DNA from 3 places in the Pseudomonas phenolilytica genome. Region 3 is predicted to be linked to each of the others. Evidence: predicted binding sites of a transcription regulator. Region 3 holds the regulator's gene; each other region holds the start of a gene.
The links. The regulator sigma-54, encoded in region 3, starts transcription at its own class of promoters, with help from an activator protein. The targets are predictions, from matches to a motif close to ANTGGCATNNANNTTGCTNT.
Positions count from the first base shown of each region.

Region 1: a site for sigma-54 is predicted at 6,183-6,202, ahead of glnA (type I glutamate--ammonia ligase). Genes of this name have one in related genera too.
Region 2: a site for sigma-54 is predicted at 2,776-2,795, ahead of glnK (P-II family nitrogen regulator). Genes of this name have one in related genera too.

Region 1 covers NZ_CP058908.1:735,874-745,935, forward strand. The annotation lists gene HU825_RS03505 (methyl-accepting chemotaxis protein) at 1-1,418, opposite strand, end outside; gene HU825_RS03510 (DUF2147 domain-containing protein) at 1,979-2,425, shown strand; gene typA (translational GTPase TypA) at 2,513-4,333, opposite strand; gene thiI (tRNA uracil 4-sulfurtransferase ThiI) at 4,501-5,955, opposite strand; gene glnA (type I glutamate--ammonia ligase) at 6,295-7,701, shown strand; gene HU825_RS03530 (DUF4124 domain-containing protein) at 7,862-8,398, shown strand; gene HU825_RS03535 (DUF4124 domain-containing protein) at 8,395-9,018, shown strand; gene glnL (nitrogen regulation protein NR(II)) at 9,190-10,062, shown strand, end outside.
Region 2 covers NZ_CP058908.1:1,503,718-1,513,779, forward strand. The annotation lists gene HU825_RS07095 (BCCT family transporter) at 1-674, opposite strand, end outside; gene HU825_RS07100 (YifB family Mg chelatase-like AAA ATPase) at 792-2,288, opposite strand; gene HU825_RS07105 (accessory factor UbiK family protein) at 2,324-2,584, opposite strand; gene glnK (P-II family nitrogen regulator) at 2,969-3,307, shown strand; gene HU825_RS07115 (ammonium transporter) at 3,349-4,665, shown strand; gene HU825_RS07120 (secondary thiamine-phosphate synthase enzyme YjbQ) at 4,793-5,218, shown strand; gene sutA (transcriptional regulator SutA) at 5,293-5,628, shown strand; gene HU825_RS07130 (HAD family hydrolase) at 5,676-6,380, opposite strand; gene xerC (tyrosine recombinase XerC) at 6,377-7,276, opposite strand; gene HU825_RS07140 (DUF484 family protein) at 7,340-8,035, opposite strand; gene dapF (diaminopimelate epimerase) at 8,032-8,862, opposite strand; gene lysA (diaminopimelate decarboxylase) at 8,873-10,062, opposite strand, start outside.
Region 3 covers NZ_CP058908.1:1,917,191-1,927,252, reverse strand. The annotation lists gene HU825_RS09230 (STAS domain-containing protein) at 1-31, opposite strand, end outside; gene HU825_RS09225 (MlaC/ttg2D family ABC transporter substrate-binding protein) at 24-671, opposite strand; gene mlaD (outer membrane lipid asymmetry maintenance protein MlaD) at 684-1,142, opposite strand; gene mlaE (lipid asymmetry maintenance ABC transporter permease subunit MlaE) at 1,142-1,939, opposite strand; gene HU825_RS09210 (ATP-binding cassette domain-containing protein) at 1,932-2,747, opposite strand; gene HU825_RS09205 (KpsF/GutQ family sugar-phosphate isomerase) at 3,007-3,981, shown strand; gene kdsC (3-deoxy-manno-octulosonate-8-phosphatase KdsC) at 3,981-4,505, shown strand; gene lptC (LPS export ABC transporter periplasmic protein LptC) at 4,514-5,086, shown strand; gene lptA (lipopolysaccharide transport periplasmic protein LptA) at 5,073-5,618, shown strand; gene lptB (LPS export ABC transporter ATP-binding protein) at 5,618-6,343, shown strand; gene HU825_RS09180 (RNA polymerase factor sigma-54) at 6,496-8,001, shown strand; gene hpf (ribosome hibernation-promoting factor, HPF/YfiA family) at 8,076-8,384, shown strand; gene ptsN (PTS IIA-like nitrogen regulatory protein PtsN) at 8,393-8,857, shown strand; gene rapZ (RNase adapter RapZ) at 8,858-9,715, shown strand; gene HU825_RS09160 (HPr family phosphocarrier protein) at 9,729-10,001, shown strand.

The DNA.
Region 1 (10,062 bases), 1.2 Mb from region 3:
ATCTTGGCCAGCGCGCTTTCCGCCTGCAGCGTCTGTTCGACGGTCTGTTGCGCCAGCTGCCGGCTCGACTGCATGACCTCCACCGCCCGGCCGGCGCCCGCTTGCAGCGAGGCGATCATGGCGCTGATCTCGCTGGACGACTGCTGCGTGCGATTGGCCAGCGAGCGCACCTCGTCAGCCACCACCGCAAAGCCGCGGCCATGCTCGCCGGCACGCGCCGCCTCGATGGCCGCATTGAGGGCCAGCAGGTTGGTCTGCTCGGCGATGGCGGTGATGACCTGCAGGATCTTCTCGATGTCGCCGCTTTCGGCCGACAGCTGGTTGACCGTATCGGTGGCAGTCTCCAGCACCTGGGCAAGGTTGTGGATCGACGACGCCGTCTCGCCCACGATGCGTGTGCCAGTCTCGACCTGCTCGTCCGCGCTCTTCGCTGCGGCCGCCGCCTGGGCCGCGAAGCTCGCGACCTCATTCACCGTCGCGGCCATCTGGTTGATCGCCGTGGCCACTTGCTCGGCCTCGGCAGATTGATGCTGGATCTGCTGATTGCTGCTCGCTGACGAGCTGAGCAATTCGCCCGACGCCGTACCGACGCCACTCGCCGCCGCGCGCACCTCGGCGATGATCGCCGTCAGCTGCGTGGCCATCTTCGCCGTCGCGCCCATGACACTATTGGGGAACGGCGTGACGATCACCTGTCCGAGGTCACCACTGGCCAGGTTGTTGATCACGCGGGCCACCTCGTCCGGCTCGGCGCCGAGCGTCGAGCGCAGCTTGCGGATGATCACCAGGGCGATGGCCGCGCCGAGCAACACGGCGATCCCGGTCACCGCGACGATCAAGGCGAGGAAGCCGCTGGCGGTGTCGCGCACGATGGTCACGTCCTCGTTGATGCTCGCTTCCTGATGGTCGATGAACGCGTTGATCAGGCGCAGCCACTCGGTGTAAGCGCCAGCGACGTTATCCAGCAGGAAGGCATGGGCGCGCTCCGAGCCTTCGGCGAAGCGCAGCTCGACCACCTGTTGCGTCAGCGCGTTGGTTTTCGCCTCGATGGCTTCGATCTGCCCCATCAGCTGCTTCTCCACAGCGTCGGCCGCGGACTGCGCGAGCATTGCCTTCATCGGCGCCGCCGAGTCCGCATAGAGCTGCGCCAGGCGCTCGATCTCGGCCACCTGGCTACGCGCGAATACCGGATCGGCGGCACTGACGGCATCGCGCACAGCGATTGCCCGGTCATGCACGCTGCCACGGAAGTTGATCGCGTAGCGCTGCTTCAGGCCTGCCTGGGTGCCGATCTGGTTCATGCTGCGGTCGATGATGCCGACCTTCACGGCACTGAGGACCGCCACCGCGACCATCAGCGCCAGGATCACGCAGAACCCCAGCCCCAGGCGCATGGATACCGACATCTGCCTGTTCATTCGCTGTTTCCCCTGTTAGCTACTTCAATCGTTACCGGCCGAACGAAGCTCGGCGGCCCTGAGGCAAAAAACCTGTACAAGGTACTGTCACCCTGCCACTACCTTGTACAAGTTTTTCCGCACGCCGTACACACGAACAAAAGCCGCATAGCGCCAGAAACCGTCAAGCGGGCGGCAAGCAGAAGGAAACAAAACTTTACGCCCTCAACATCTTGTACAGATTTCGAGCAATGCGTGGCGGCGCGGTAGGCGCTGGCACCCCGCGCGGCGGAAGGGTCGTACCGCGGCGCCCGGACAGCCGACCTGCAACCGACAGGCGAATGCCGATCGAAACGACACGTCCGACGAGGCGCGGCGTGCTCGCCAAGCATCCTCCCGGCATGACGCATGCCGCGATCATCGCGGTCGCATCGCCGCCGACAGCGTCCGCAACAGAACCCCGAAACAGGACGACTCGAAGGGCATATGTGACGAGAACCAACCGGTCAGGCGGTCAGGCGCAACGGGGCGGAATCGTCGCTGGTAGAGTCGGCGGCGCCTTCCCGATCACTGGAGAAATCATGCGTCCACTGTTCAATGCCCTGTTGCTGGCCCTGCCCCTTTCGCTCTCGTCACTGGCCTTCGCTGCCGAGTCGCCAGCCGGGCGCTGGCAGACCATCGACGACGAAACCGGCAAGCCCAAGTCCATCGTCGAGATTCAGCAGACTGCTGACGGCTCGCTGACCGGCAAGGTCGTGGAAATCCTGCATTCGGAGCACGGGCCGAACCCGCTGTGCGACGAGTGCGAAGGTGAGCGCAAGGGCCAGCCCATCACCGGCATGACCATCCTCTGGGACCTGAAACCGGACGGTGAGCAGGTCTGGAGCAACGGCACCATCCTCGACCCGGCCAATGGCAAGACCTACCGCTCCAAGGCCACATTGCTCGATGGCGGCGACAAGCTCGAAGTACGCGGCTACATCGGCATCGAGGCGCTGGGACGCAGCCAGACCTGGGTTCGTCAGTAACCCCGGCGAGCAGCCACCCGAGCCACCCCGCAGACAGCAAAAAGGCGCCCTTGGGCGCCTTTTTTATTGCGGTCAGCTACCTGCCGATCAGACCTTGCTGCGCTCGAAGCGCTTGCGGTCGTTCTCGTTGAGGTACTTTTTGCGCAGACGGATCGACTTCGGCGTCACTTCCACCAGCTCGTCGTCGGCGATGAATTCCAGCGCCTGCTCGAGGGTGAACTTGATCGGCGGCACCAGGGCGATGACCTCGTCCTTGCCGGAAGCGCGCATGTTGTCGAGCTTCTTGCCCTTGGTGGGGTTGATCACCAGGTCGTTGTCACGGCTGTTGATACCGCACAGCTGGCCTTCGTAGATCTCCTGGCCCGGCTCGAGGAACAGCTTGCCGCGGGCCTGCAGGGTTTCCAGCGAGTAGGTCAGCGCGGTGCCGGTGGCCATCGAGACCAGCACGCCGTTCTGGCGATTGGTGACTTCGCCGGCCTTGATCGGGCCGTAGTGGCTAAACGTCGAGGTCAGGATGCCGGTGCCGGAGGTCAGGGTCAGGAAGTTGTTGCGGAAGCCGATCAGGCCGCGCGCCGGAATGGTGTACTCCAGGCGCACGCGGCCCTTGCCGTCCGGGATCATGTTGGTCAGATCGCCCTTGCGCAGGCCCATCTGCTCCATCACCGGCCCCTGGTGCTGCTCCTCGATGTCGATGGTGACGTTCTCGTACGGTTCCTGCTTCTCGCCGGCCTCGTTCTCGATGATCACCACTTCCGGACGGCCGACGGCCAGCTCGAAGCCTTCGCGACGCATGGTTTCGATCAGCACCGACAGGTGCAGCTCGCCACGGCCGGAAACCTTGAACTTCTCGGGGCTCTCGCCCGGCTCGACGCGCAGCGCCACGTTATGCAGCAGCTCCTTGTCCAGACGGTCCTTGATGTTGCGGCTGGTGACGAACTTGCCTTCTTTGCCGGCGAATGGCGAGTCGTTGACCTGGAAGGTCATGCTCACGGTCGGCTGGTCGACGGTCAGCGGCGGCAGCGCCTCGACGGCGTTCTGGTCGCACAGGGTGTCGGAGATGTACAGCTCGTCCATACCGGACACGCAGACGATGTCACCGGCTTCGGCTTCGGCGACTTCGACGCGCTGCAGGCCGGAGTGACCCATGATCTTCAGGATGCGGCCGTTGCGCTTCTTGCCGTCGGCGCCGATGGCGGTGACCGGGCTGTTGGCCTTGATGGTGCCGCGGGCGATGCGGCCGATGCCGATCACGCCGAGGAAGCTGTTGTAGTCCAGCTGGGAGATCTGCATCTGGAACGGGCCGTCGAGGTCGACCTTGGGCGCCGGCACGTGATCGATGATGGCCTGGAACAGCGGGTCCATGTTGTCTTCCAGCTTCTCGTGGTCCAGACCGGCGATGCCGTTCAGGGCGCTGGCGTAGACGATCGGGAAGTCGAGCTGCTCGTCGGTGGCGCCGAGGTTGTCGAACAGGTCGAAGATCTGGTCGACAACCCAGTCCGGACGCGCGCCGGGACGGTCGATCTTGTTCACCACGACGATCGGACGCAGGCCGGCCTTGAACGCCTTCTGGGTCACGAAGCGGGTCTGCGGCATCGGGCCGTCCTGGGCGTCGACCACCAGCAGCACGGAGTCGACCATGCTCATCACGCGCTCGACTTCACCGCCGAAGTCGGCGTGGCCGGGGGTGTCGACGATGTTGATGTTGTAGCCGTTCCACTTCAGCGCGGTGTTCTTGGCCAGGATGGTGATGCCGCGTTCCTTTTCCTGGTCGTTGGAGTCCATCACGCGCTCGTTTTCGGCTTCCTTGCGGTCCAGGGTGCCGGACAGGCGCAGCAGCTTGTCGACGAGGGTGGTTTTGCCGTGGTCGACGTGGGCGATGATGGCGATGTTGCGAAGATTCTCGATCACTGATTCGTTTCTCTGTAGAGAGCTTCGAGCTGAGGCTGGAAGCTTGAAGTAGTCCGGACGAAGGCTGTCTGTCCGAGGTTGTAACGGCACTGCATTGCGATCAGTGCAGGTCGGGGGGGCGGTGGCGGATGCTGCCGCCCAGCAACCCCGGCTGCTTCACCGAAGGGTCAGGCCGGACGATAGACGCGCACATTCACATGCCCCTCGCTCAGCAGATGGTGAGCATGCAGGCGGCTCATGACACCTTTGTCGCAATACAGCAGGTACTGGCGGTTTTCATCCAGTTCCTTGAAACGATTGTTCAGCGCGTAGAACGGCAGCGTCTGTACTTCGATGCCCGTCAGTTCGAGCGGTTCGTCCTCGGCGGCATCCGGGTGACGAATGTCGAGGATGACCTGCCCGGCCATCGCCTCGTGGACCTCCTCGACCTTGATGTCCTCGCCCAGCTCGTCGATCACCCGGTCGATCGGCACCTGGCGCGCGCTGGCCAGGGCGCGCTCGAGGATGGCCATGTCGAACTGCTTCTCTTCATGCTCGACGCGGTAGCGCTTGGCCTTGGTGGTCGGGTTCTTGGAGATCACGCCGCAGTACTCGGGCATGTTCTTGGCGAACTCGGCGGTGCCGATCTCGAAAGCGGTGTCGATGATGTCCTGCTTGTGGCTGGCGACCAGCGGACGCAGCACCAGCATGTCGGTCGCCGAGTCGATCACCGAGAGGTTTGGCAGGGTCTGGCTGGACACTTGGGAGATCGCCTCGCCGGTAACCAGCGCGTCGATGTGCAGACGCTCGGCGATCTGCGTGGCGGCGCGCAGCATCATGCGCTTCAACACCACGCCCATCTGGCTGTTGTCGACCTTCTCGAGAATCTCGCCGACCACTTCCTCGAACGGCACGCTGATGAACAGCACCCGGTGCGAGCTGCCGTATTTCTTCCACAGATAGTGGGCGACTTCCATCACGCCCAGCTCGTGGGCGCGGCCGCCGAGGTTGAAGAAGCAGAAATGCGTCATCAGCCCGCGGCGCATCATCTGGTAGGCGGCGACTGTGGAGTCGAAACCGCCGGACATCAGCACCAGGGTCTGCTCCAGCGCGCCCAGCGGATAGCCGCCGATGCCGTCATGCTGCTCGTGCACGACGAACAGGCGCTGATCGCGGATTTCCATGCGCACTTCGATTTCCGGCGCTTTCAGCGAGATGCCGGCTGCGCCGCACTGCTGGCGCAGCTGGCTGCCGACATGGCGCTCGACATCCATGGAGCTGAACGGGTGCTTGCCGGCGCGCTTGCAGCGCACGGCGAAGATCTTGCCCGGCAGGCGCTCGGCGTAATGTGCCTTGCATTTGGCGACGATGTCGTCGAGATCGCCCAGCGGATACTCGTGCACTTCCAGGCAATGGGCGATGCCCGGCGTGCAGCGCAGGCGCTCGATCATCTCGCGCAGCAGCTTCGGCTCGGTCAGCGCGGTTTCCACCTCGATGTTGTCCCACACCCCCTCGACCCGCAGCTCCGGGTCGAGCTCGCGCAGCACGGTGCGGATGTTCTTCGCCAACTGGCGAATGAAGCCCTTGCGCACCGGCGGGCTCTTGATGGTGATTTCGGGGAAAACCTTGACGATCAGCTTCATGAGGAAACAGCGCGTGCGCCGACATGGCGGAAAAAGAGGGGCGCGGAGTATAGCGGAAACTGTTCAACATTTAGTCGGTTTTCTGCGCGACGCGTTATTGCACCAAAATAGTGCAATGCCTATTGTGCGCGCACCATCCAGGCGCGCCCGCCGGGAGGATTGCCTGCAATCTCCGAAGCCAAACTGCGTCGCCGCGCCATTTGGCGGCTGCAGGTCCATTTCGGAGCACTGGCATGCAATTTGCTCACTTGTGAGGCAGGTCGCCTTGGCGGAACATCGCCGCCGGCTCCGCCCTCGATTCGGAAGCGAACAGGCCGCTTCCACCATTTGGAGAACACCATGTCGAAGTCGCTTCAACTGATCAAAGATTACGATGTGAAGTGGATTGATCTGCGCTTCACCGACCCGAAGGGTCGCCAGCATCACATCACCATGCCGGCTCGCGACGCCGATGACGACTTCTTCGAAGTCGGCAAGATGTTCGACGGCTCCTCCATCGACGGCTGGAAGGGCATCGAGGCCTCCGACATGATCCTGCTGCCGGACGACGGCAGCGCCGTGCTGGACCCGTTCACCGAAGAGCCGACCCTGATCCTGGTTTGCGACGTGATCGAGCCGTCCACCATGCAGGGCTACGAGCGCGATCCGCGCGCCATCGCCCGCCGCGCCGAGGAATACCTGAAGTCGACCGGTATCGGCGACACCGTGTTCGTCGGCCCGGAGCCGGAGTTCTTCATCTTCGACGCGGTGAAGTTCAAGTCCGACATGTCCGGCTCGATGTTCAAGATCTTCTGCGAGCAGGCGTCCTGGAACAGCGACACCGACATGAACGGCGGCCAGGGCAACAACGGCCACCGCATCAGCGTCAAGGGCGGCTACCTGCCGACTCCGCCGAGCGATCCGGATCACGAGATCCGTACCGCCATGTGCAACGCCCTGGAAGAAATGGGCCAGGTCGTCGAAGTGCACCACCACGAAGTGGCCGCCGGGCAGAACGAGATCGGCGTGAAGTTCAACACGCTGGTGGCCAAGGCCGATGAAGTGCAGACCCTCAAGTACGTCGTGCACAACGTCGCCGAAGCCTATGGCAAGACCGCTACCTTCATGCCGAAGCCGCTGTACGGCGACAACGGTTCGGGCATGCACGTGCACATGTCGATCGCCAAAGACGGCAAGAACACCTTCGCTGGCGAAGGCTATGCCGGCCTGTCCGATACCGCCCTGTACTTCATCGGCGGCATCATCAAGCACGGCAAGGCGCTGAACGCCCTGACCAACCCGTCGACCAACTCCTACAAGCGTCTGGTCCCGGGCTTCGAGGCGCCGGTCATGCTGGCCTACTCGGCACGCAACCGCTCCGCGTCGATCCGCATCCCGTACGTGGCCAGCGCCCGCGGCCGCCGCATTGAGGCACGCTTCCCGGATCCGGCTGCCAACCCGTACCTGGCCTTCGCCGCGCTGCTGATGGCCGGCCTGGACGGTATCCAGAACAAGGTTCACCCAGGCGATGCCGCGGACAAGAACCTGTACGACCTGCCGCCGGAAGAGTCCAAGCTGATCCCGCAGGTATGCGGCAGCCTGAAGGAGGCACTGGAGGCGCTGGAAGCCGACCACGACTTCCTGCTCAAGGGCGGCGTGTTCACCAAGGACTTCCTCGATGCCTTCATCGAGCTGAAGGCCGCCGAGGAGATCAAGGTGCGCACCTTCGTGCATCCGCTGGAATACGACCTGTACTACAGCGTCTAAGCAGCACCGCCTGTACGCAGAGGCCGCCTTCGGGCGGCCTCTGTCGTTTGCGCCGCCGTCACCGCGCGCAGCTTGTGCCGGCTCGCAAATCCGCATGCCCGGGCTTGCCTGGCGTCGCCCGCGGTGCAAGGCTCTCGCTGTCCTTCACGCGGAGCTTCCCATGCGCCACGCACTGTTCGGCCTGCTGCTGATCCTCAGCGCCCCGGCGATCGCCGAGATCTATACCTACACCGACGCCCAGGGCAACACCGTCTACACCAACCAGCCACCGGAAGGCGTTGCTGCCGAGCGCGTCGAGCTGCCGCCGCCCAACACCGTCGACATCCAGACCCCCTCCGCACCGGCGTCCCTGCCGGCGGACGCAGAAGCCGGACAACCGTACCGCTCGCTCGCGCTCAGCGGCATTCCGGACGAAGCCGCGCTGCGCGCCAACAATGGCACGTTCGTGGTGAGTGCCGAGCTGGACCCGCCGCTACGACGCGGCCATCAGCTGCGCTTCGTCCTCGACGGCATTCCCCAGGCCGCCGCCAGCCAGGCCACCTCGCTGCAACTGAACAACGTCGAGCGCGGCGAACACCGTCTGCAGGTCGAGGTGCTCAGCAATGGCCGAGTGATCCAGCGCAGCGAGCCGGCGGTATTCACGGTGCAACGCGTGCATACCTCCAGCCCCGCCCTGCGCCACCGGGCGGCGCCATGATCCGCAGCGGCCGCTGGCTGACCGCACTGCTGCTGGCGCTGGCGGCACCGGCGAACGCGGGGATCTACAGCTACATCGACGCGGACGGTAACCGGGTGTTCACCGACCGCCCGGCCGGTCAGGCCGCCGAGCAGATCGAACTCAAGCCCACCAACGACATGCCGGCCCTGCCGCCCGTCGCGCCCGCGGCGCCAGTGCCGGCCGCAACGGCGGCGATCCGCTACCAGTTGCAGATTGTCAGTCCAGCCGAGGACGAGACCATCCGCAGCAACGCCGGCGACCTGCAGGTCAGCGCCAGCGGCAACCCGGCGCCGCAGGCCGGACACGGCTACCAGCTGCTGCTCGACGGCGAGGCGCTCAGCGCCGCCGGCCCCGAGACCCACTTCGAGCTGCACAACGTCGACCGCGGCACCCATCGGCTGCAGCTGCGCGTAATCGACGCCGAAGGCCGCGAGCTGGCGCGCAGCCCGGCGCGCACCTTTCACCTGATTCGCACCTCGCTGGCCCAGCGGCGCATGGTCAATCCGTGCCGCAAGAACGACTACGGCGTACGCCCCGAATGCCCGCTCAAGGACAAGCCGGCGGAAAAACGCGACATCCCCTTCATTCCTTTCCTATGATCATCATGTGCACCTTTTTGGTGCACATGAGTGGCGAATAATTTCACCGCTCACCCTTTTGGTTCACGCAGGCCGGGCGCCAGATGCCGCCAGCACGCCGATACGCGCCGTTTTGGCGCGTCTGGTTTGCTTCTTGCATTTACCGGCCTACCCAAAGGATGCAGACCCGCCATGTTGACCGAAGCCCTGCAACGCCTGCTGATCGAGAACCTGACCACTGCGACACTGCTGCTCGATGCGCGGTTGCGCCTGGAGTACATGAATCCGGCGGCAGAGATGCTGCTCGCCGTCAGCGGCCAGCGCAGCCACGGCCAATTCATCAGCGAGCTGTTCACCGAGTCGCCCGAAGCGCTGTCTGCCTTGCGCCAGGCGGTAGCCGAGGCACACCCGTTCACCAAGCGCGAGGCCACGCTAACCTCCGCCACCGGTCAGACGCTGACCGTCGACTACGCGGTGACGCCGATTCTCGGCAGCGGCGAAACCATGCTGCTGCTCGAAGTGCTGCCGCGTGACCGGCTGCTGCGCATCACCAAGGAGGAGGCGCAGCTGTCCAAGCAGGAAACCACGCGGATGCTGGTACGCGGCCTGGCCCACGAGATCAAGAATCCGCTGGGCGGCATCCGCGGCGCCGCGCAACTGCTGGCCCGCGAACTGCCGGACGAACACCTGCAGGATTACACCGAGGTGATCATCGAGGAGGCCGACCGCCTGCGTAACCTGGTCGACCGCATGCTCGGCTCGAACCGCCTGCCGCGGCTGGAGATGACCAACATCCATGAGGTGCTGGAACACGTCGCCAGCCTGATCGAGGCCGAATGTCAGGGCAGCCTGGTGCTGGTTCGCGACTACGACCCGAGCATCCCCGAGATCCTCATGGATCGCGAGCAGATGATCCAGGCCGTGCTCAACATCATGCGCAATGCCATGCAGGCGCTGGCCGGACAGACCGAACTGGGGCTGGGCCGCCTGACCCTGCGCAGCCGCACGGTGCGCCAGTTCACCATCGGCCACATCCGCCACCGGCTGGTGGCGCGCATCGAGATC
Region 2 (10,062 bases), 410 kb from region 3:
AGGCCGTAGAGGTGGTTCAGGCCGGTGTTGATCTGGGTGACGCCCAGGCCCAGCGAGGTAGCCACGCCAAGCACGGTGCTGATGATCGCGAAGGTATCCACCGCATGCCCGATGGGCCCGTGGATACGCTCGCCGATCAGCGGATACAGCGCCGAGCGCAGTGCCAGCGGCAGACCGTGGCGGTAGGCGAAGTAGGCCAGGATCATCGCCACGATGGCGTAGATCGACCAGGCATGCAGGCCCCAGTGGAAGAAAGTGATCTTCATCGCCTCGCGCGCGGCGAGCACGCTGCCGCCTTCACCGACCGGTGGCGAGAGGAAGTGCATTACCGGTTCGGCGACGCCGAAGAACATCAGGCCGATGCCCATGCCGGCGGAAAACAGCATGGCGAACCAGGTGGTACGTGAGTAGTCGGGTTCGCTGTGGTCGGGGCCGAGCTTGATGTCGCCGTAGCGGCTGAGCGCCAGCAGCACCACCATCAGCAGGATCAGCGCAACGGCGAGGATGTACAGCCAGCTGAGGTGGGCGACGATCCACGCCTGGGTCGTGCTGAACAGCGACTGCGCGTGTTTCGGCAGGGCGACGCTGTAGATCACCAGCGCCAGGATGATGAATGCCGAGCTGTAGAAGACCGGCGGATTGATGGTTGTAGCGGAAGACCTTCTTGCCTCCATGCTGCGCTCCTTCGTGGGTCTGGGGAGTGGCCGCCTGTGGCGAAAGCGCACCAATCTAACATAGACAACGAAACGGCCCTGGTGTCTACGGCGCGCTTGCCGGCGCCGCGCAGCGTGTCAGGCCTGGGCGGCGGGGCGGTATTGCAGCGCTTCGGCGAGGTGCTGACGGGAGATTTCCACCGTCGCGTCCAGGTCGGCCAGCGTGCGCGCTACCTTGAGCAGGCGGTGCGCGGCGCGCAGCGACAGGCCGAGGCGTTCGCAGGCGTGCTCCAGCCATTGCTGGTCGACGCCGTCCAGCCGACAGTGCTGGCGCAGGCCGGCGAGGTCGAGAAAGGCATTGGCGCAGCCCTGACGACGCAGCTGCAGCTGGCGTGCGGCCGCCACCTGAGCGGCCACTTCCGCGCTGCTCTGGCCATGCTGCGCGGGTGCATTCAGCGAGGTGGTTTCGCGCGCGACCGTCAGGTGCAGGTCGATGCGATCGAGCAGCGGGCCGGACAGTTTGCCGCGGTAGCGCTGGATCTGCTCCGGGGTGCAGCGGCAGCGTCCGCCGGGATCGCCGAGATAGCCGCAAGGGCAGGGGTTCATCGCCGCCACCAGCTGGAAGCGCGCTGGGAAGCGCACCTTGTCGCGTGCACGGGCAATGACGATCTGCCCCGATTCCAGCGGCTCGCGCAGCACCTCCAGCACCTTGCGATCGAACTCCGGCAGCTCGTCGAGAAACAGCACGCCCTGGTGCGCCAGGGTGATCTCGCCAGGCTGCGGCCGGCTGCCCCCGCCGACCAGCGCCGGACCGGACGCGCTGTGGTGCGGCTGGCGAAACGGCCGCTGCGGCCAGTGCGCCAGAGGGCCGTGGCTGGCTACCGACTGGATCGCCGCGACTTCCAGCGCTTCCTGCTCGTCCAGCGGCGGCAGCAGGCCGGGCAGACGGCTGGCCAGCAGTGTCTTGCCAGTGCCGGGCGGGCCGGAGAACAACAGGTTGTGTGCACCCGCCGCGGCGACCAGCAGGCCGCGCTTGGCGGCGAGCTGGCCTTGCACGTCGGCCAGGTCCGGGTAGGGCAGCACCTGGCGCAGCAGGCCTTGGGCGACATAGGGCGTCAGCGGCGTGGTGCCGCTGAAATGCGCCGCGACTTCCAGCAGGTGGTCGGCGGCATACACGGTCAGGCCGGACGCCAGGCTGGCTTCCTCGGCATTGGCCCGCGGCACCAGCAGCGCGCGGCCGGCGGCGCGAGCGGCAAGCGCGGCGGGCAACACGCCCTGCACCGGACGCAGCGCCCCGGAAAGCGCCAGCTCGCCCAGGCATTCGAGCCCGTCCAGGCGCTCGGCCGGCAGTTGACCGCTGGCCGCGAGAATGCCCAAGGCAATGGCCAGGTCGAAACGACCGCCGTCTTTGGGCAGGTCGGCGGGTGCGAGGTTGAGGGTGATGCGTCGGGCAGGGAAGTCGAAACCGGAGGTGAGGATGGCGCTGCGCACGCGATCCTTGCTTTCCTTCACTGCGGTTTCCGGCAGCCCGACCAGCGCCAGCGAGGGCAGGCCGTTGGCCAGATGCGCCTCGACGGTCACCGGCGGCGCTTCGACGCCGCTCTGTGCGCGGCTGTGGACGATGGCCAGGGACATTCGATCACTCCTTGATCGTGTCGCGGCCCGGTCGGTCAGGACACGGGCGGCGTGAGCTTTTCTTCCAGTTCGGCGACCTTGGCTTCCAGCGCCTCCAGGCGCGCGCGGGTGCGGGCGAGCACCACCATCTGGCTGTCGAATTCGTCGCGGCTGACCACGTCGAGCTTGTTCAGCGCGCCCTGCACCACGGCTTTGAGCTGGGCTTCGAACTCGGGGCGCGGCAGCGGGGTGTCGCCGTTGAACAGGCGCGAGGCCTGGGAACCGAGGGCGTCGAGGAAGGCTTTGGGTGGCAGCATGACAGGTACCTGCATTTGAACGGCCGGCAGTGTAGCACGCGCGTTTTTGTGCAGGCCGTGCCCGAGGCTGCACAGGATTTGCGCAGGCCCACCGGCCTCCGTGCGCCATTCTGGTGCATCGCTGTGCTGCCTTTTCCCTGCGGGCGCATGCTCGCGGCGCCTGGCGCCTTGCCGGGCGGGCGTTTCGTCAACCTGGCATCGATTCTGCTATGACCCTTTCGACGCATGCACCAGTGCGGCGCCCGGTTGGATCGCACAACGGACGGGCACGCAGTCGGACCTGCGCCTGGCAAGCAGTCCGGGCGTTACAAGAGCCGGACACCAGCTTAGACTTGCTGCGGGTTCGTACTTCTGGGGCAAGTCCACCTAAACGGGAGAAGTTTCATGAAACTAGTCACTGCCATCATCAAGCCGTTCAAGCTGGACGACGTGCGCGAGTCGCTGTCCGAAATCGGCGTCCAGGGCATCACCGTCACCGAGGTCAAGGGCTTCGGTCGTCAGAAGGGGCACACCGAGCTGTATCGCGGTGCTGAATACGTCGTCGACTTCCTGCCAAAGGTGAAGATCGACGTGGCCATCGCCGACGATCAGCTCGATCGCGTGATCGAGGCCATCACCAAGGCGGCCAACACCGGCAAGATCGGCGACGGCAAGATCTTCGTCGTCAATCTGGAACAGGCCATTCGCATCCGTACCGGCGAAACCGATACCGACGCGATCTAACGCACCCCCAACGAACCCCCTCACGCCCCAGGAGTAACACCATGACTCTGCGCAAATTCGCAGGGCTAGGAGCCCTATTGTCCCTGCTAAGCCCCGGCCTCGCGCTGGCACAGGACGCGACGCTGGATTCAGGCGATACGGCATGGATGCTCACCGCCACCGCGCTGGTGCTGTTCATGACGATCCCTGGCCTGGCACTGTTCTACGGCGGCATGGTCCGCTCGAAGAACATCCTCTCGGTGATGATGCAATGCTTCGCCATCACCGGCCTGATGAGCGTCCTGTGGATGGTCTACGGCTATAGCCTGGCCTTCGACACCACCGGCATGGAGGCGGGAGTGACCAACTTCAGCTCCTTCGTCGGCGGCCTGGAGCGCGCCTTCCTCAGCGGCCTGACGGTCGACAGCCTGGTCGGCGCCTTCCCCGAAAGCGTATTCATAACCTTCCAGATGACCTTCGCCATCATCACCCCGGCGCTGATCGTCGGTGCCTTCGCCGAGCGCATGAAGTTCTCAGCGATGCTGATCTTCATGACCGTCTGGTTCACCCTGGTCTACGCGCCGATCGCGCACATGGTCTGGGGCGGCGACGGCGGTCTGATGTGGGACTGGGGCGTGCTGGATTTCGCCGGCGGCACCGTGGTGCACATCAACGCCGGTATCGCCGGTCTGGTGGCCTGCGTGGTGCTGGGCAAGCGCAAGGGCTTCCCGGTCACGCCGATGGCCCCGCACAACCTCGGTCTGACGCTGATGGGGGCGGCCATGCTGTGGATCGGCTGGTTCGGCTTCAATGCCGGCTCGGCGGCCGCCGCCAACGGTACTGCCGGCATGGCCATGCTGGTGACGCAGATCGCCACCGCCGCGGCGGCCCTGAGCTGGATGTTCGCCGAGTGGATCACCCACGGTAAGCCCAGCGCACTGGGCATCGCCTCGGGCGTGGTTGCCGGTCTGGTCGCCATCACTCCGGCTGCGGGCACTGCCGGTCCGATGGGCGCACTGATCATCGGTCTGGCTTCTGGCGTGATCTGCTTCTTCTGCGCCACCAGCCTCAAGCGCAAGCTCGGCTACGACGACTCGCTGGATGCTTTCGGCGTGCACGGCGTCGGCGGCATCGTCGGCGCGTTGCTCACCGGCGTGTTCGCGGCGCCGGCGCTCGGTGGCTTCGGCGAGGTGGAGAACATCGCGCTGCAGCTGTGGATCCAGTTCAAGGGTGTGCTGTTCACCGTGGTCTACACCACCATCGTCACCTTCGTGATCCTCAAGGTGATCGACGCGGTGATGGGCCTGCGGGTGAACGACGAAGAGGAAACCGTGGGCCTGGACCTCAGCCTGCACAACGAACGCGGCTACAACCTCTAGCGACATCCCGCGCGACCAGCGCGCAACCATCACGCAGCGGTTGGCAAGGGCGCCTTTTGGCGCCCTTTGCTTTTTTCGCGACCGCGCTAGAATGCGCCCGATTCGCCTCCGAGCCCGGGTTTCCAGCATGTGGCAACAGACCCTGATCACGCTGCGCCCGCGTCCGCGCGGTTTTCATCTGATCACCGACGAGCTGCAGGCCGCGTTGCCGGAACTGCGGCGCTGCGAGGTCGGTCTGTTACACCTGTGGCTGCGGCATACCTCGGCGTCGCTGACCGTCAACGAGAACGCCGATGGCGCGGTCCGACGCGATTTCGAGCGTTTTTTCGATCGCCTGGCACCTCAGGGCGAGCCGGGCTACGAACACGATTACGAGGGGCCGGACGATCTGCCGGCGCACTTCAAGGCCAGCCTGCTGGGCTGTCAGTTGAGCGTTCCGGTCTCCGCCGGGCGCCTGGCGCTCGGCACTTGGCAGGGCATCTATCTCGGCGAGCACCGCGAGCAGGGAGGCGCCAGGCAAGTGCTGGCGACCCTGCATGGCATGCAGAGTTGAATTTTTTTTGGCGATGCCAGAGGTTGTGCATCGCTGGGCTATAACTACCGCTTTGGCGAGCCACGAGGTTGAACATGAGCGACGAAGAACTCGAACAAGACGATCTGGACGTGACTGACGAGGAAGACGGGGAGGAAGAGCTGAGCGCGGCCGACGACGGCGACGAGGCTCTGGACGACGAGGGCACCGACAGCGAGCGCGCCACGCCGACGCCGAAGAAGGCCAAGGCCAAGGCTGCCGAGCCGGATGAGCTGCCCAGCCTGGAAGCCAAGCAGAAGGAACGTGATGCGCTGGCCCGGGCGATGGAAGAGTTCCTCGCGCGTGGCGGCAAGGTGCAGGAAGTCGAGCCGAACGTGGTGGCCGATCCGCCCAAGAAGCCCGACAGCAAGTACGGCAGCCGGCCCATCTGAGTCCGCGCGCCAAGCGAAGAGCCCGCCATCGTGCGGGCTCTTTCGTTTCAGCAGCCCGAGCGCCAGTGCCGGAGCAGGCCGGGCAACTCCGTGAGGCTGTGGATTTCGGCCTCCGGCCGGCGTGCCTGTTGCCACGGCAGGTGCTGCGGGTTGTACCAGATGGCGCGGAAGCCGGCCTGCTGGGCACCGAAGATGTCGTCCTCGTGGTGGTCGCCGATGTGCACGGCTTCCGCCGCGCTCACGCCGGCCAGCCGCAACGCCTCGCGGAACGGCCGCGGGTCGGGCTTGCCGATGCCCAGGTCCTCGGCACACAGGGCGAACTGGAAGTAGTCGGCCAGCCCCAGTCGTCGCACATCGGCATTGCCGTTGGTGAGCACGCCGAGGATGTAGTGATTGGCCAGCCATTCCAGCGTGGGCAGCACCTCCGGCGCCAGTTCGATCGCATGGCGGGCGTCGAGAAACACGCGGAAGCCAGCGTCGGTGAGCTGCTGCGCCTGCGCCTGCTCGTAGCCGGCATCCGTCAGCGCGTGGAACAGAATCCGCCGGCGCAGCTCGCTGATGCGGTGGCGCAGCGCGGGTTCGCGCTCGATCAGCATGCGGCGGATCGCGCCCAGCGCCTCGATGGGGAAGTCGCCGAGCAGCGGCGCGTTGGTCGCCAGCCAGTCGCGCAGCGCCCGCTCCGCGCCCTGGATGATCGGCTTGGCCTGCCAGAGGGTGTCGTCGAGGTCGAAGGTGATCAGGCGAAGGTTCACGATTCGTCGTCCTGCTTGCGTCTGGCTCGTGGATGCGCCTGGTCGTAGACCTTGGCCAAGTGCTGGAAGTCCAGGTGGGTATAGATCTGCGTGGTGCCGATATCGGCGTGGCCGAGCAGTTCCTGCACCGAGCGCAGGTCCTGCGACGACTCCAGCAGATGGCTGGCGAAGCTGTGGCGCAGCATGTGCGGATGCAGGCGCTGGCCCAGCTCGCGGGCGCCGGCAGCCTGCACCCGTTTGTGCACCGCGCGCTGGCCGAGACGGCGGCCCTGCTGGCCGATGAATACCGCGCCGTCGGCCGGATTGGCCAGCGCCCGCAGCGGCAGCCAGGCGCGCAGCGCCTCGCGCGCCTGGCGTCCTACCGGCAGCTCACGCTCCTTGTTGCCCTTGCCGACGACTCGTACCAGCCCGGCGGCCAGGTCGAGCCGGTCGAGATTCAGACCGACCAGCTCGGACAGGCGCAGCCCGGAGGAATAGAACAGCTCGAGCATGGCCTGGTCGCGACGGGCGATGAAGTCGTCCTCGACAGCACCGTCCAGCAGCTGCATCGCGCGATCGGTGTCCAGCAGCCGCGGCAGGCGCTTCTCGCCCTTGGGCGCGCTGACGCCGCTGGCTGGATCATGCGCGCAGAGGCCTTCCTGATTGAGGTAGCGATACAATCCGCGGAGCGACGACAGCAGACGCGCCAGGCTGCGGCTGGACAGTCCCTGGCGATGCAGTTCGGCAATCAGCTGGCGCACCTGCTGGCCGCGCAGCGCCGCCCACTGCTGCACCGACTGGCGCTCGCAGAAGGCGAGCACTCTGGCCAGATCGCGGCGGTAGCCGTCCAGGGTATGCGGCGACATCTGTCGCTCGCTGTGCAGGTGCTGGAAATAGCGATCGAGATCGGTTTGCACGGGGCCTCCCAACGATGGCCGGCACTGCGCCGGCCGGACAGCCTGCCGGGGAACCGCGGAGGCTCAGCGCACCGAGCGTAGCGGCGTGGCGAAGCGCGGCAGCACTCGCGCCAGCACCTCGGCAATGTAACCAAGGAACAGCGTGCCGAGCGAACTCTTGTAATGCTGCGGATCGGGACTGCCGATCGCCAGCGCGCCGAGCTGCTGATCGAGCATGACCACCGCTGCCGAGCCGACACTGGCGCTGTGCTCCTCACCGAACAGGAAGGCCAGTTCGTGGGCGCGCAGCGCGCCGCAGATGGTCTTGCCGCCGGCGAGCAGGCCGCCGATGCTCTGCTGGGCTTCGGCCGGACTGACGCTGCGCCCCACCGGCAGCACGGCATCGCTGAACAGGATCAGGCTGACGTAGGGCACCTGGAATTCATGGCGCAGGCTGTCCTCGACGGCGCTGACCACCTCTTCCAGGCTGCTGGCGTCGAGCAGGTCGAGCACCAGCCGGCGAGTCTTGTCGAACAGCCGGTCGTTGTCGCGGGCGACATCCATCAGCTGCGACAGGCGATGGCGCATCTCGATGTTGCGCTCGCGCAGGAGCTTGACCTGGCGCTCGACCAGCGACACGGCCGCGCCGGGCTGGTGCGGCAGGCGCAGTTCGGTGAGCAACTCGTCGTGATCGACGAAGAATTCCGGATGGGCACGCAGGTAGGCGGCGACGACTTCGGCGTCGGGCAGCGGCGCGGCGGCCGGGGTCTGCTCGGTCATAGGCGAACCTGTCCTTCGAAAACGCGAACGGCGGGGCCGGTCATCATAACGGGCTGGCCGGGACCTGCCCATTCAATGGACAGACGGCCGCCGGGCAGGTCGATCTGCACCGGCGAATCCATCCAGCCCTGGCGGATCGCCGCGACCGCCGCGGCGCAGGCGCCGGTGCCGCAGGCCTGGGTCTCGCCGGCTCCGCGTTCCCACACGCGCAGGCGCGCATGGTCACGGTCGATCACCTGCAGGAAGCCGACGTTGACCCGCTGCGGGAAGCGCGGGTGGTGTTCGATCTGCGGTCCCAGTTCGTGCACGGGTGCATTGTCGACGCTGTCGACGCACAGCACGGCATGGGGATTGCCCATCGACACGGCGGCAAGCTCCACGCGGCGGCCGGCCACATCCAGCGGGTAACTCAGCGCCTCGGCGTCGGCCTGGAAAGGGATGTCCGCGGGCTTCAGGCGGGGCGGCCCCATGTCGACGCGAATCTGCCCGTCGGGGCGGATGTCCAGCTCGATGATGCCGCCCTTGGTTTCGACTTTGATCTTGCGTTTGACGGTCAAGCGCTTGTCGACCACGAAGCGGGCGAAGCAGCGCGCGCCATTACCGCACTGCTCCACTTCCGAGCCGTCGGCATTGAAGATGCGGTAGCGGAAGTCGACGTCCGGATTCTGCGGCGGTTCGACGATCAACAACTGATCGAAGCCGATGCCGGTGTGGCGGTCGCCCCACTGCCTGGCGTGCTTGGGCTGGATGTGCGCGTGCTGGCTGACCAGGTCGATGACCATGAAGTCGTTGCCCAGCCCGTGCATCTTGGTAAAGCGCAAAAGCATCGGGTTGGCCTCAACGGGGCAGCAGGCTTTCGCCGGCGTAGAGTTCCTGCACGCTTTCGCGACGGCGTACTTCGAAGGCCTCGTCGCCATCCACCAGCACCTCGGCGGCGCGGCCGCGGGTGTTGTAGTTGGAGCTCATGACGAAACCGTAGGCACCGGCCGAGCAGACGGCCAGCAGGTCGCCCTCGGCCAGCTCCAGGGTGCGGTCCTTGGCAAGGAAGTCGCCGGTCTCGCAGATCGGTCCGACGATGTCGTAACGGCGGCCTTCGCCCTGGCGCGGCTGCACCGCAACGACGTTCATCCAGGCCTGGTAGAGCGCCGGGCGGATCAGGTCGTTCATCGCCGCGTCGACGATGGCGAAATCCTTGTGCGCGGTGTGCTTGAGGTATTCCACGCGGGTCAGCAGCACGCCGGCGTTGGCGACGATCGAGCGACCCGGTTCGAACACCAGCGCCAGGCCGCGGCCTTCGATGCGCTGGCGCACGGCCTGGATGTAGTCGCCGGCCAGCGGCGGCTGCTCATCGCGGTAGCGCACGCCGAGACCGCCGCCCAGGTCCAGGTGACGGATGTGGATGCCGCGCGCGGCCAGACGGTCGATGAGCCCCAGCAGGCGGTCCAGCGCATCGAGGAACGGCGGCAGACTGGTCAGCTGCGAGCCGATATGGCAGTCGACGCCGACCACTTGCAGATTCGCCAGCTCGGCGGCGCGGGCGTAGACCGCTTCGGCATCGGCGATGGCAATGCCGAACTTGTTCTCTTTCAGCCCGGTGGAAATGTACGGGTGGGTGCCGGCGTCGACGTCCGGGTTGACCCGCAGCGACACCGGAGCCTTGACGCCCAGCTCGGCGGCGACCTGCTGCAGGCGCTCCAGCTCGTCGGTGGATTCGACGTTGAAGCAGTGCACGCCGACTTCCAGCGCGCGACGCATGTCGTCGCGGGTCTTGCCGACGCCGGAGAAGACGATACGGTCCGGCTGGCCGCCGGCGGCCAGCACACGCTCCAGTTCACCGCACGAGACGATGTCGAAGCCAGCGCCTAGGCGTGCCAGCACGTTCAGTACGCCCAGATTCGAATTGGCTTTGACGGCGAAGCAGACCAGATGCGGCATGCCATCCAGCGCATCGGCATAGGCCCGGTACTGGGCTTCGATGTGCGCGCGCGAATAGACGTAGGTCGGTGTGCCGAAGCGTTGTGCGAGGG
Region 3 (10,062 bases):
CGGGCAGGCTTTCGATGCGTCCGTCATTCATTTCCGCTGGCCTGCTGACCGGCCGACGTGTCCTTGGCGCGAGCCACGACCTCGGCCCAACCATCGATGGTCTTGTCCAGATCGCCACCATTCTTCTGCATCGAGTCAGCGAACTGGTCGCGGAACAGCTTGCCAATGTTGATGCCGTTGATGATCACGTTGCGCACACGCCATTCGCCGTCGTTAACCATCGTGTAGGAAACCGGGTAGACCTCGCCCTGGCGCCCGACCACTTCCATGCCGACGCTGGTACGCTTGCCGTCCTGTTTGCCGGTCGGCGGCAAAACGCGGATCTGCTGGTTGTTGTATTCGAGCAGGGCATTGCCGTAGAACTGCATCAGGCTGCGTTTGAAGTTTTCTTGAAAGCGCGCCATCTGCTCGGGTGTAGCGCTGCGCGAGTATTTGACAGTCATGATGCTGCGCGAAATGCCTTCGGCATCCACGACCGGCCCGAGAATGCCGTTCAGCGCATCGTAGAACGCCGAAGGATCGCTGCGGTACTGCTCCTTGTTGGCTTTCAGATCGGCCAGCAGCCGATCGGTGGTCTGCTGAATCAGCTGGTGCGGGCTCACCGCCGCCTGGGCAAACAGCGGCAGTACGGCCAGCAGAACCAGCAGCCCGCGACGCAGGGCAGTCATCATTCGAAGCACTCCTTATTCCTTGTTAACCGAGTTGAGCAGGAACTTGCCGATCAGGTCTTCGAGCACAAGCGAAGACTGGGTGTCGCTGATCGTGTCGCCATCACCAAGCGCTTCCTCGTCACCGCCAACACTGATGCCGATGTACTTCTCGCCGAGCAGCCCGGCGGTAAGGATCGAGGCGGTGGAATCGACCGGCAGCATGTCGACATCCTGCTGTATTTCCATCGTCACGCGACCAGTGAAGCTATCGCGATCCAAATCGATGGCAGTGACCTTGCCAATGGTCACGCCGGCCATGGTCACCTTGGATCTGACCGTCAAACCGGCAATATTGTCGAAAAAGGCATACACCTTGTAGGTATCGGCATTACCGACACTCAACCCGCTGACCCGCAGCGACAACAGCAACAGCGCCAGCAGACCGGCAAGCAGAAACAGGCCGACACCCATTTCCAGTGAGCGGATACGCATCAGAAATCTCCAAACATCAACGCGGTCAGAATGAAATCGAGGCCCAGCACCGCCAACGAGGCGTATACCACGGTACGCGTCGTGGCCCGGCTGATCCCTTCGGAGGTCGGCTCGCAGTCATAGCCCTGAAACACCGCGATCCAGGTCACTACTAGCGCGAACACCAGGCTTTTGATCACGCCGTTGAGCACATCCGAGCGGAAGTCGACACTGTTCTGCATGTTGACCCAGTACGACCCCTCATAAACACCGAGCCAATCAACGGCAACCATTGCCCCACCCCAGATGCCGACCACATTGAAGATCAGCGTCAGCAGCGGCAACGAGATGAAGCCTGCCCACAAGCGCGGTGCGATGATGTACTTGAGCGGATCGACCCCGATCATCTCCAGGCTCGACAACTGTTCGGTGGACTTCATGTTGCCGATCTCGGCCGCCAGCGCCGAGCCCGCACGACCCGCGAACAGCAGGGCCGTAACCACCGGCCCAAGCTCGCGCAGCAGGGTCAGAGCGACCATCTGGCCGACCGCCTGTTCCGAGCCGTAACTACTGAGGATGTTGTAGCCCTGCAGCGCCAGAACCATGCCGATGAAGATGCCAGACACGACGATGATCGCCAGCGACAACACACCCACCGAGTAGAGCTGCCTGATCAGCAGCGCCAGGCCGTTGCGTAGCCCGCTACGGCCGAACAGCGCGTGGACCAGAAAGATCGTCGAGCGCCCCAGTGCCGCGAGCACATCGAGCCCCGCGCGACCGAGCAGGGCGATCCTGTCCAACAGCGAACGCTTACGCATCGGCGCCTCCCAACAGATCGTCAGCATAGGCCGGCGCAGGAAAATGAAACGGAACCGGGCCGTCGGCCGACCCAGTCATAAACTGCCGGATGCGCGGATTGTTAGACTCCATCAACTCTGCCGGCACGCCCTGGCCAAGCACCTGACCGTCGCCGACCACATAGATGTAGTCGGCGATCGATGCGGTCTCCGCGAGATCGTGGGACACGACGATACTGGTGATTCCGAGGGCATCGTTGAGCAGTCGGATCAACCGCACCAGAACGCCCATCGCGATCGGATCCTGACCGGCGAACGGCTCGTCGTACATGAGAATCTGCGGATCCAGCGCGATAGCCCGCGCCAGCGCCACGCGACGCTTCATCCCGCCGGAGAGCTCGTCGGGCATCAGCTCGACGGCGCCGCGCAGGCCAACCGCCTGCAACTTCATCAGCACGATATCGCGGATCATCTCCTCCGGCAGCCGGGTGTGCACCCGCAGCGGGAACGCGACGTTCTCGAACACATCGAGATCGGTGAACAACGCACCGCTCTGGAACAGCACGCCCATCTGCTTGCGCATGTCGAACAGTTCGCTACGCGAAAGACTCGGCAGGTTGTTGCCGGCCACCCAGATCTCGCCACGATGCGGCATCAGCTGGGCGGCTATCAGGCGCAGCAGGGTCGTCTTGCCGCAGCCGGACGGCCCCATGATCGCAGTGACCTTGCCGCGAGGAATGGCAATATCGATGTTGTCGAAGATACTTCGCTCACCACGCATGAAGGTCACTCCCTTCAGCTCGACGGCGAAGTCATTGCAGGCGCTCATCTGGTCTCCTTGCATGCAGTCTGCGAAACAGACGGCTCCCGACCGCTGCGGGATACTTTCTGCCATGACCGTTTTCGGCGGCGCACTATAGCACCGCCCTCACAGCGACCCAACCGACCGGAGTTTCCGGAGATGTCAGCGCAGACTTTGCCCACCCTCCGACGCTGCAATCGCGATCTGTGCATGGGCATTTTTCTCATCAGCGCGCGCTCGATTGGCGCTATAATCCCGCCCTTTTAATCGACCGACCTCGCCCACGATGAGTCAGAGCAGCCAACTGATAGACACCGCGCAACGCACCATCCAGCTGGAAACCGAAGCCGTCGAACAGCTTCGCAGCCGCATCGACGAACGCTTCGTGCATGCCTGCGAGCTGATCCTTGCCTGTAAGGGACGCGTGGTAGTCGTGGGCATGGGCAAGTCCGGTCACATCGGCCGCAAGATCGCCGCGACTCTGGCGAGCACCGGCACCCCGGCATTCTTCGTGCACCCGGCCGAAGCCAGCCACGGCGACATGGGCATGATCACCCGCGACGACGTAGTACTGGCGCTGTCCAACTCCGGCACCACCAGCGAGATCGTCACCCTACTGCCACTGATCAAACGCCTTGGGCTCAATCTGATCAGCATGACCGGCAATCCCGAGTCAATACTGGCCAAGGCCGCGGCAGTCAATCTCGACGCCAGCGTGGCCGTGGAAGCCTGCCCGCTCAATCTTGCCCCCACGTCCTCGACCACCGTCAGCCTGGTACTCGGCGACGCACTTGCCATCGCGCTGCTCGAAGCGCGCGGCTTCACCGCCGAGGATTTCGCATTTTCACATCCGGGAGGCGCACTCGGCCGCCGCCTGCTGCTCAAGGTCGAGCACGTGATGCACACCGGCGAGCGTCTGCCCAAAGTCCAGCGCGGCACCTCGCTGCGCGACGCCCTGCTGGAAATGACTCGCAAAGGGCTGGGCATGACCGTTGTGGTGGAGCACGATGGACGCCTCGCGGGAATCTTCACCGACGGCGACCTGCGCCGCACCCTCGACAAGGGGATCGACGTGCGCCAGTCACTCATCGACGATGTCATGACGGCCCGCGGCAAGACAGCCAATGCCGACATGCTGGCTGCCGAAGCGCTGAAGATCATGGAGGATCACAAGATCAACTCGCTGGTGGTGATCGACGCCACAGGGCTGCCGATCGGCGCGCTGAACATGCACGACCTGCTACGTGCGGGAGTGATGTGATGCACCAGGATCTGCTGCAGCGCGCTCGCGACATCCGCCTGGCGATCTTCGACGTCGATGGCGTACTGACCGACGGCCGCCTGTACTTTCTCACTGACGGCAGCGAATTCAAGACGTTCAACACACTGGACGGCCACGGCATCAAGATGCTGATCAATTCCGGCGTGCGCACCGCCATCATCAGTGGCCGCAAGACTCCCGTGGTCGAGCGCCGCGCTCAGAACCTCGGCATCCAGCATCTCTATCAGGGGCGCGAGGACAAGCTGGTGGTGCTCGACGAGCTGCTGGACGAACTGGGACTGAGCTACGCTGAAGTCGCCTATCTGGGCGACGATCTGCCCGACCTGCCGGTTATCCGCCGGGTCGGCCTGGGCATGGCCGTGGCCAGCGCCGATGCCTTCGTGCGCCAGCATGCCCACGGCGTCACCCGAGCGCGCGGCGGCGAGGGTGCGGCCCGCGAATTCTGCGAGCTGATTCTGCACGCCCAGGGCAACCTGGCGGCCGCTCAATCGGCCTACCTGTAGAGGTTCCGATGCTTCGCAAACTGCGCTTTCCCGCCCTGCTGATGCTGATTGCCGCCCTACTGGTGGCGGTCGGCTACTGGAACATCCGCCCGGAGAGCTTCATGCAGCAGCCGGCAGCGGCCGCCCCGGCGGAATCGCCGATCGATTTCTACGTGCTCAACGCCCGCACCGTACAGTTCCAACCGGATGGCAAGCGCCACTATGAGCTGACCGCGGACAAGATGGAGCACCTCAAAGCCAACGATGTCAGCCTGCTGACACGCCCCGACCTGTATGCCTACCGCGGCACCGAACTGCCCTGGCATGTTCGCAGCGAGCGCGGCGAAGTTGCCGCTGGCGGCAGCGAAGTCGAACTGATCGACCAGGTGCGCGTCGAGCGTACCGACGCCAAGGGCCGCCCCACCATTCTCACCACCAGCCGGATGACGGTGTGGCCGGAGAAGGATTATGCCGAAACCCGGCAAGCCGTTAGAATCGAGGCCGCCAACGGCGTCACGACGGCCACGGGAATGAAAGCGTATCTGGATGATGGCAGGATGCACCTGCTGTCCAATGTAAGAGGCAAGCATGAGCTGCGTTAAGACCCTCCCCCTCCTGCTCGGTTTGAGCGCATTGTTGCTTGGTACCACTGCCTCGGCACTGCCAGAAGATCGCAACCAGCCGATCCGCGTTCAGGCCGACACGGCCGAACTGGACGACCAGCAGGGCGTCGCGGTCTATCGCGGCGACGTGGTGATCACCCAGGGCACGATGAAGATCACCGGTGACACCGTAACTATTACCCAGGACGGCAATGGCGATGTCGAGGTCTTCACCTCCATCGGCAAGCCTGCCTATTACGAGCAGAAGCCGGCAGTAGACAAAGAGATCGTCAAGGCTTACGGCCTGACCATCCAGTACTTCGCAGCGAACGAGCGCATCGTGCTGATCGACCAAGCCAAAGTGGTGCAGGAAGGCAATACCTTCGAGGGCGAGAAGATCGTCTATGACACCCAGCGGCAGATCGTCAACGCCGGGCGTGCCACCAATACCGCGGTGACCACGCCGCAGCCGCGCATCGACATGGTCATCCAGCCACGCAAGAAAGAGCAGCCGGCGGAGCAGGCGCAGTAATGGCCGTTCTCAAAGCGCAGCACCTCGCCAAGAGCTACAAGAGTCGCCAGGTCGTGCGCGACGTCAGCCTGTCGATCGAGAGCGGGCAGATCGTCGGCCTGCTCGGCCCCAATGGTGCCGGCAAGACTACCTGCTTCTACATGATCGTCGGTCTCGTGGGCGCCGATCAGGGGCGCGTGCTGATCGACCAGCAGGACGTCACCCACCTGCCGATGCATGGCCGCGCCCGCGCCGGTATCGGCTACCTGCCACAGGAAGCGTCGATCTTCCGTAAACTCTCGGTGGCGGACAACATCATGGCGATCCTGGAGACGCGCAAGGACCTCGATCGCGCCGGTCGACAACAGGCGCTCGAAGCGCTGTTGCAGGAGTTTCACATCAGTCATATTCGCGACAGCCTTGGCATGAGCCTGTCCGGCGGCGAACGACGCCGGGTAGAAATCGCCCGCGCCCTGGCCACAGCGCCCAAGTTCATCCTGCTGGACGAACCTTTCGCTGGCGTCGATCCGATCTCCGTGGGCGATATCAAGCAGATCATCCAACACCTCAAGGCCAAAGGTATCGGCGTTCTGATCACCGACCATAATGTTCGCGAAACACTGGATATCTGCGAAACGGCCTACATCGTCAACGACGGCCAGCTGATAGCCGAGGGCGACGCCGAAACCATCCTGGCCAATCAGTTGGTCAAAGAAGTCTACCTGGGCCACGAGTTCCGCCTGTGAGCGGTCGGCACGTCGGTTTTTTGCGTAATCCAACAGTTCTGGCCTAGGCAAAGGCTTCGCTGGCAGGCATATAATTTGCTTTCATTCGGCGCCTGGCGCCTATTGGGAATAGGCGCGGTTGCGCCGGCACATAAGGTTCGAAGTCCTCTGCCATGAAACCATCGCTAGTCCTGAAGATGGGCCAGCAGCTGACGATGACGCCGCAGCTGCAACAAGCCATACGACTGCTGCAGCTTTCTACGCTGGATCTGCAGCAGGAAATCCAGGAAGCCCTGGATTCCAACCCGATGCTCGAGCGCGAGGAGGACGGCGATGACTTCAGCCACGCCGATCCCATGGCCGAAGCCGCCGACCAGAACGGCGAAGGCTCCTCTGCCAGCCAGACAAGCAGCGACAATCGTTACGAAGAACCCGCACATAACGCCGACCACCTGGAAGAAGGCGACTGGGGCGAGCGCATTCCTAGCGAACTGCCCGTCGACACGGCCTGGGAAGACATCTACCAGACCAGCGCCAGCAGCCTGCCGAGCAGTGACGATGACGATTGGGATTTCACCACCCGCACCTCAAGCGGCGTCAGCCTGCAAAGCCACCTGCTCTGGCAACTCAACCTGGCGCCAATGAGCGATACCGACCGCCTGATCGCCACGACCCTCATCGACTGCATCAATGACCAAGGCTATCTGGAAGAAAGCCTGGAAGAGGTGCTCGAGTCGCTGGACCCCGAGCTCGAGGTCGAACTCGACGAGATTGAAGTGGTGCTCCACCGTATCCAGCAGTTCGAACCCGCCGGCATCGGCGCCCGCAACCTGAGCGAATGCCTGCTGCTGCAACTGCGCCAGCTGCCCGAACAGACCGCCTGGCTGGAGCAGGCCAAGCAACTGGTGAGCGATTACCTGGATGTTCTGGGTAATCGCGACTACAGCCTGCTGATGCGCAGGATGAAGCTCAAGGAAGATGAGCTACGCCAGGTGATCGAGCTGGTACAGAGCCTCAACCCGCGCCCCGGCTCGCAAATCGAGGCCAGCGAGCCAGAATATGTGGTGCCAGATGTGATTGTGCGCAAGCACAACGATCGCTGGCTGGTGGAGTTGAACCAGGACGCCATGCCGCGCCTGCGGGTCAACGCGCAATACGCCGGCTTCGTCAAGCGCGCCGACTCCAGCGCCGACAACACCTTCATGCGCAACCAGCTGCAGGAAGCGCGCTGGTTCATCAAGAGCCTGCTGAGCCGCAACGAGACGCTGATGAAGGTCGCCACGCAGATCGTCGAGCATCAGCGTGGCTTTCTCGAACACGGCGACGAAGCGATGAAGCCCCTTGTGCTACACGACATCGCCGAGGCGGTAGGCATGCACGAATCGACCATCTCGCGCGTGACCACGCAGAAATACATGCACACGCCACGGGGTATTTATGAGCTGAAATACTTCTTCTCCAGCCACGTCAGTACGGCCGAAGGCGGCGAGTGCTCCTCCACCGCTATCCGCGCGATCATCAAGAAGTTGGTCGCTGCGGAAAACCCCAAAAAGCCATTGAGCGACAGTAAGATCGCTGGTTTACTGGAGGCACAGGGCATCCAGGTTGCCCGTCGTACCATCGCCAAATACCGTGAATCGCTTGGTATCGCTCCCTCAAGCGAGCGCAAGCGGCTATAGTGCGGCCAGGTTGAATGTTTCGGCGGCAGGTTCTGTACCGGCCACCTTCGCAGCAGGCAATTAGGAGAAGCAGTATGCAAATCAACATCAGCGGTCTTCATCTGGAAGTGACTGACGCCCTGCGTAGCTATGTCGAGGAGAAATTCGAGCGGCTGTCCCGCCACTTCGATCGCATCATCAGCATCCAGGTGATCCTGCAGGTCGAAAAGCTCAAGCAGAAGGCCGAGGGCACGCTGCACATCGCCGGCCGCGAAGTGGTGGCCAATGCCGAGCACGAAGATATGTATGCCGCCATCGATCTGCTGGTCGACAAGCTCGATCGCCAGCTGATCAAGCACAAGGAAAAGCAGCTCGACCACACCCAGGGCGTAGTGGCTCGCTGACTCGCATCATGATCCGACTGGAATCCATCCTGACCCCTGGGCGTTCCCTGGTGAACGTCCCAGGCGGCAGCAAGAAACGCGTCCTCGAGCAGATCGCCAAGGTGATCGCGCAGGACCTGCCCGACCTCGATGCTCAGGCGATCTTCGAAAGCCTGATCGCCCGCGAAAAACTCGGTTCCACCGGTTTCGGCAATGGCATCGCCATTCCGCACTGCCGCATGGCGGGCTGCAATTCGCCGCTCAGCGCTGTGCTGCGCCTGGAGGCACCGGTGGACTTCGACGCCATCGATGGTGCGCCGGTCGATCTGTTGTTCGTTTTGCTGGTACCGCAAGCGGCGACGGATGAACATCTCGAACTGCTGCGCCAGATTGCCAGCATGCTCGACCGCGAAGACGTCCGCCAACGCCTGCGCCAGGCCCCCACCAACGACGACCTTTATCAGGTTGTGGTCGATGTGCAAAACGGCCAGTAGATGCGCCTGATCATCGTCAGCGGCCGCTCCGGATCGGGAAAAAGCACCGCCCTCGACGTGCTGGAGGACAACGGCTTCTACTGTATCGACAACCTCCCGGCCGGCCTGCTACCGGAGCTGGCCGAACGCGCCCTGCTTCACACCGAGCTGCTGCAGCCGCAGGTCGCCGTGTCCATCGATGCACGCAACTTGCCGAGTCAGCTCAAGCGCTTCCCCGAACTGCTCGACGAAGTACGCTCCCGACATATCCACTGCGACGTGATTTACCTCGATGCCGATGACGAAACCCTGCTCAAGCGTTTCTCGGAGACCCGTCGGCGCCACCCGCTGACCAACGACAAGCGCTCGCTAGCTGAGGCGATCCGCGATGAGGAGTTGCTGCTTGCATCGATCATCGACCACGCCGACCTCAAGATCGACACTACGCACCTGAATCTCTATCAGCTGCGCGACACGCTCAAACTGCGCCTGCTCAACCAACCCGAGCCCGGCACCGCCTTTCTCATCGAGTCGTTCGGTTTCAAGCGTGGTATGCCGGTAGATGCGGATCTGGTGTTCGACGTGCGCTGCCTGCCGAACCCTTACTGGAAGGCCGAGCTGCGTGACTATTCCGGTCTCGATCAGCCGGTCATCGACTACCTGTCCGCGCAGCCGGATGTTGACGAGATGTTCCAGGATATTCACGGCTACTTGAGCAAGTGGCTGCCCCGTTTCGCTGCCAGCAATCGCGCCTACGTCACGGTCGCCATCGGCTGCACCGGCGGCCATCACCGTTCCGTTTACCTGGCCGAACGCCTGGGCCAGGCGCTCAAGGCGCCTTTGAAGAATCTGCAGGTTCGCCACCGCGACCTAGCCTAGGACGAACAACCCCATGCCCGCCCGCGACGTCACCATCATCAACAAGCTCGGCCTGCACGCCCGCGCGGCCGCCAAGTTCGTCGGCGTAGCCAACCGTTATCCATGCAGCATTCGCGTCGGACGCTGCCCCGACACCCTGGTAGATGGCAAGAACATCATGGCGGTCATGATGCTGGCTGCCAGCAAGGGCACTGCCCTGCATCTACAGACCGAGGGCGAGGAAGACGAGGCAGCCCTGGGCGCACTGGTCGCACTGATCGAAGATTATTTCGAGGAAGGCGAATAGGCCTTGCGCCCCGGCGAGCAGGATTATTCCTACTCGCCGTTCCGCCCCCTCATTCGTCAGG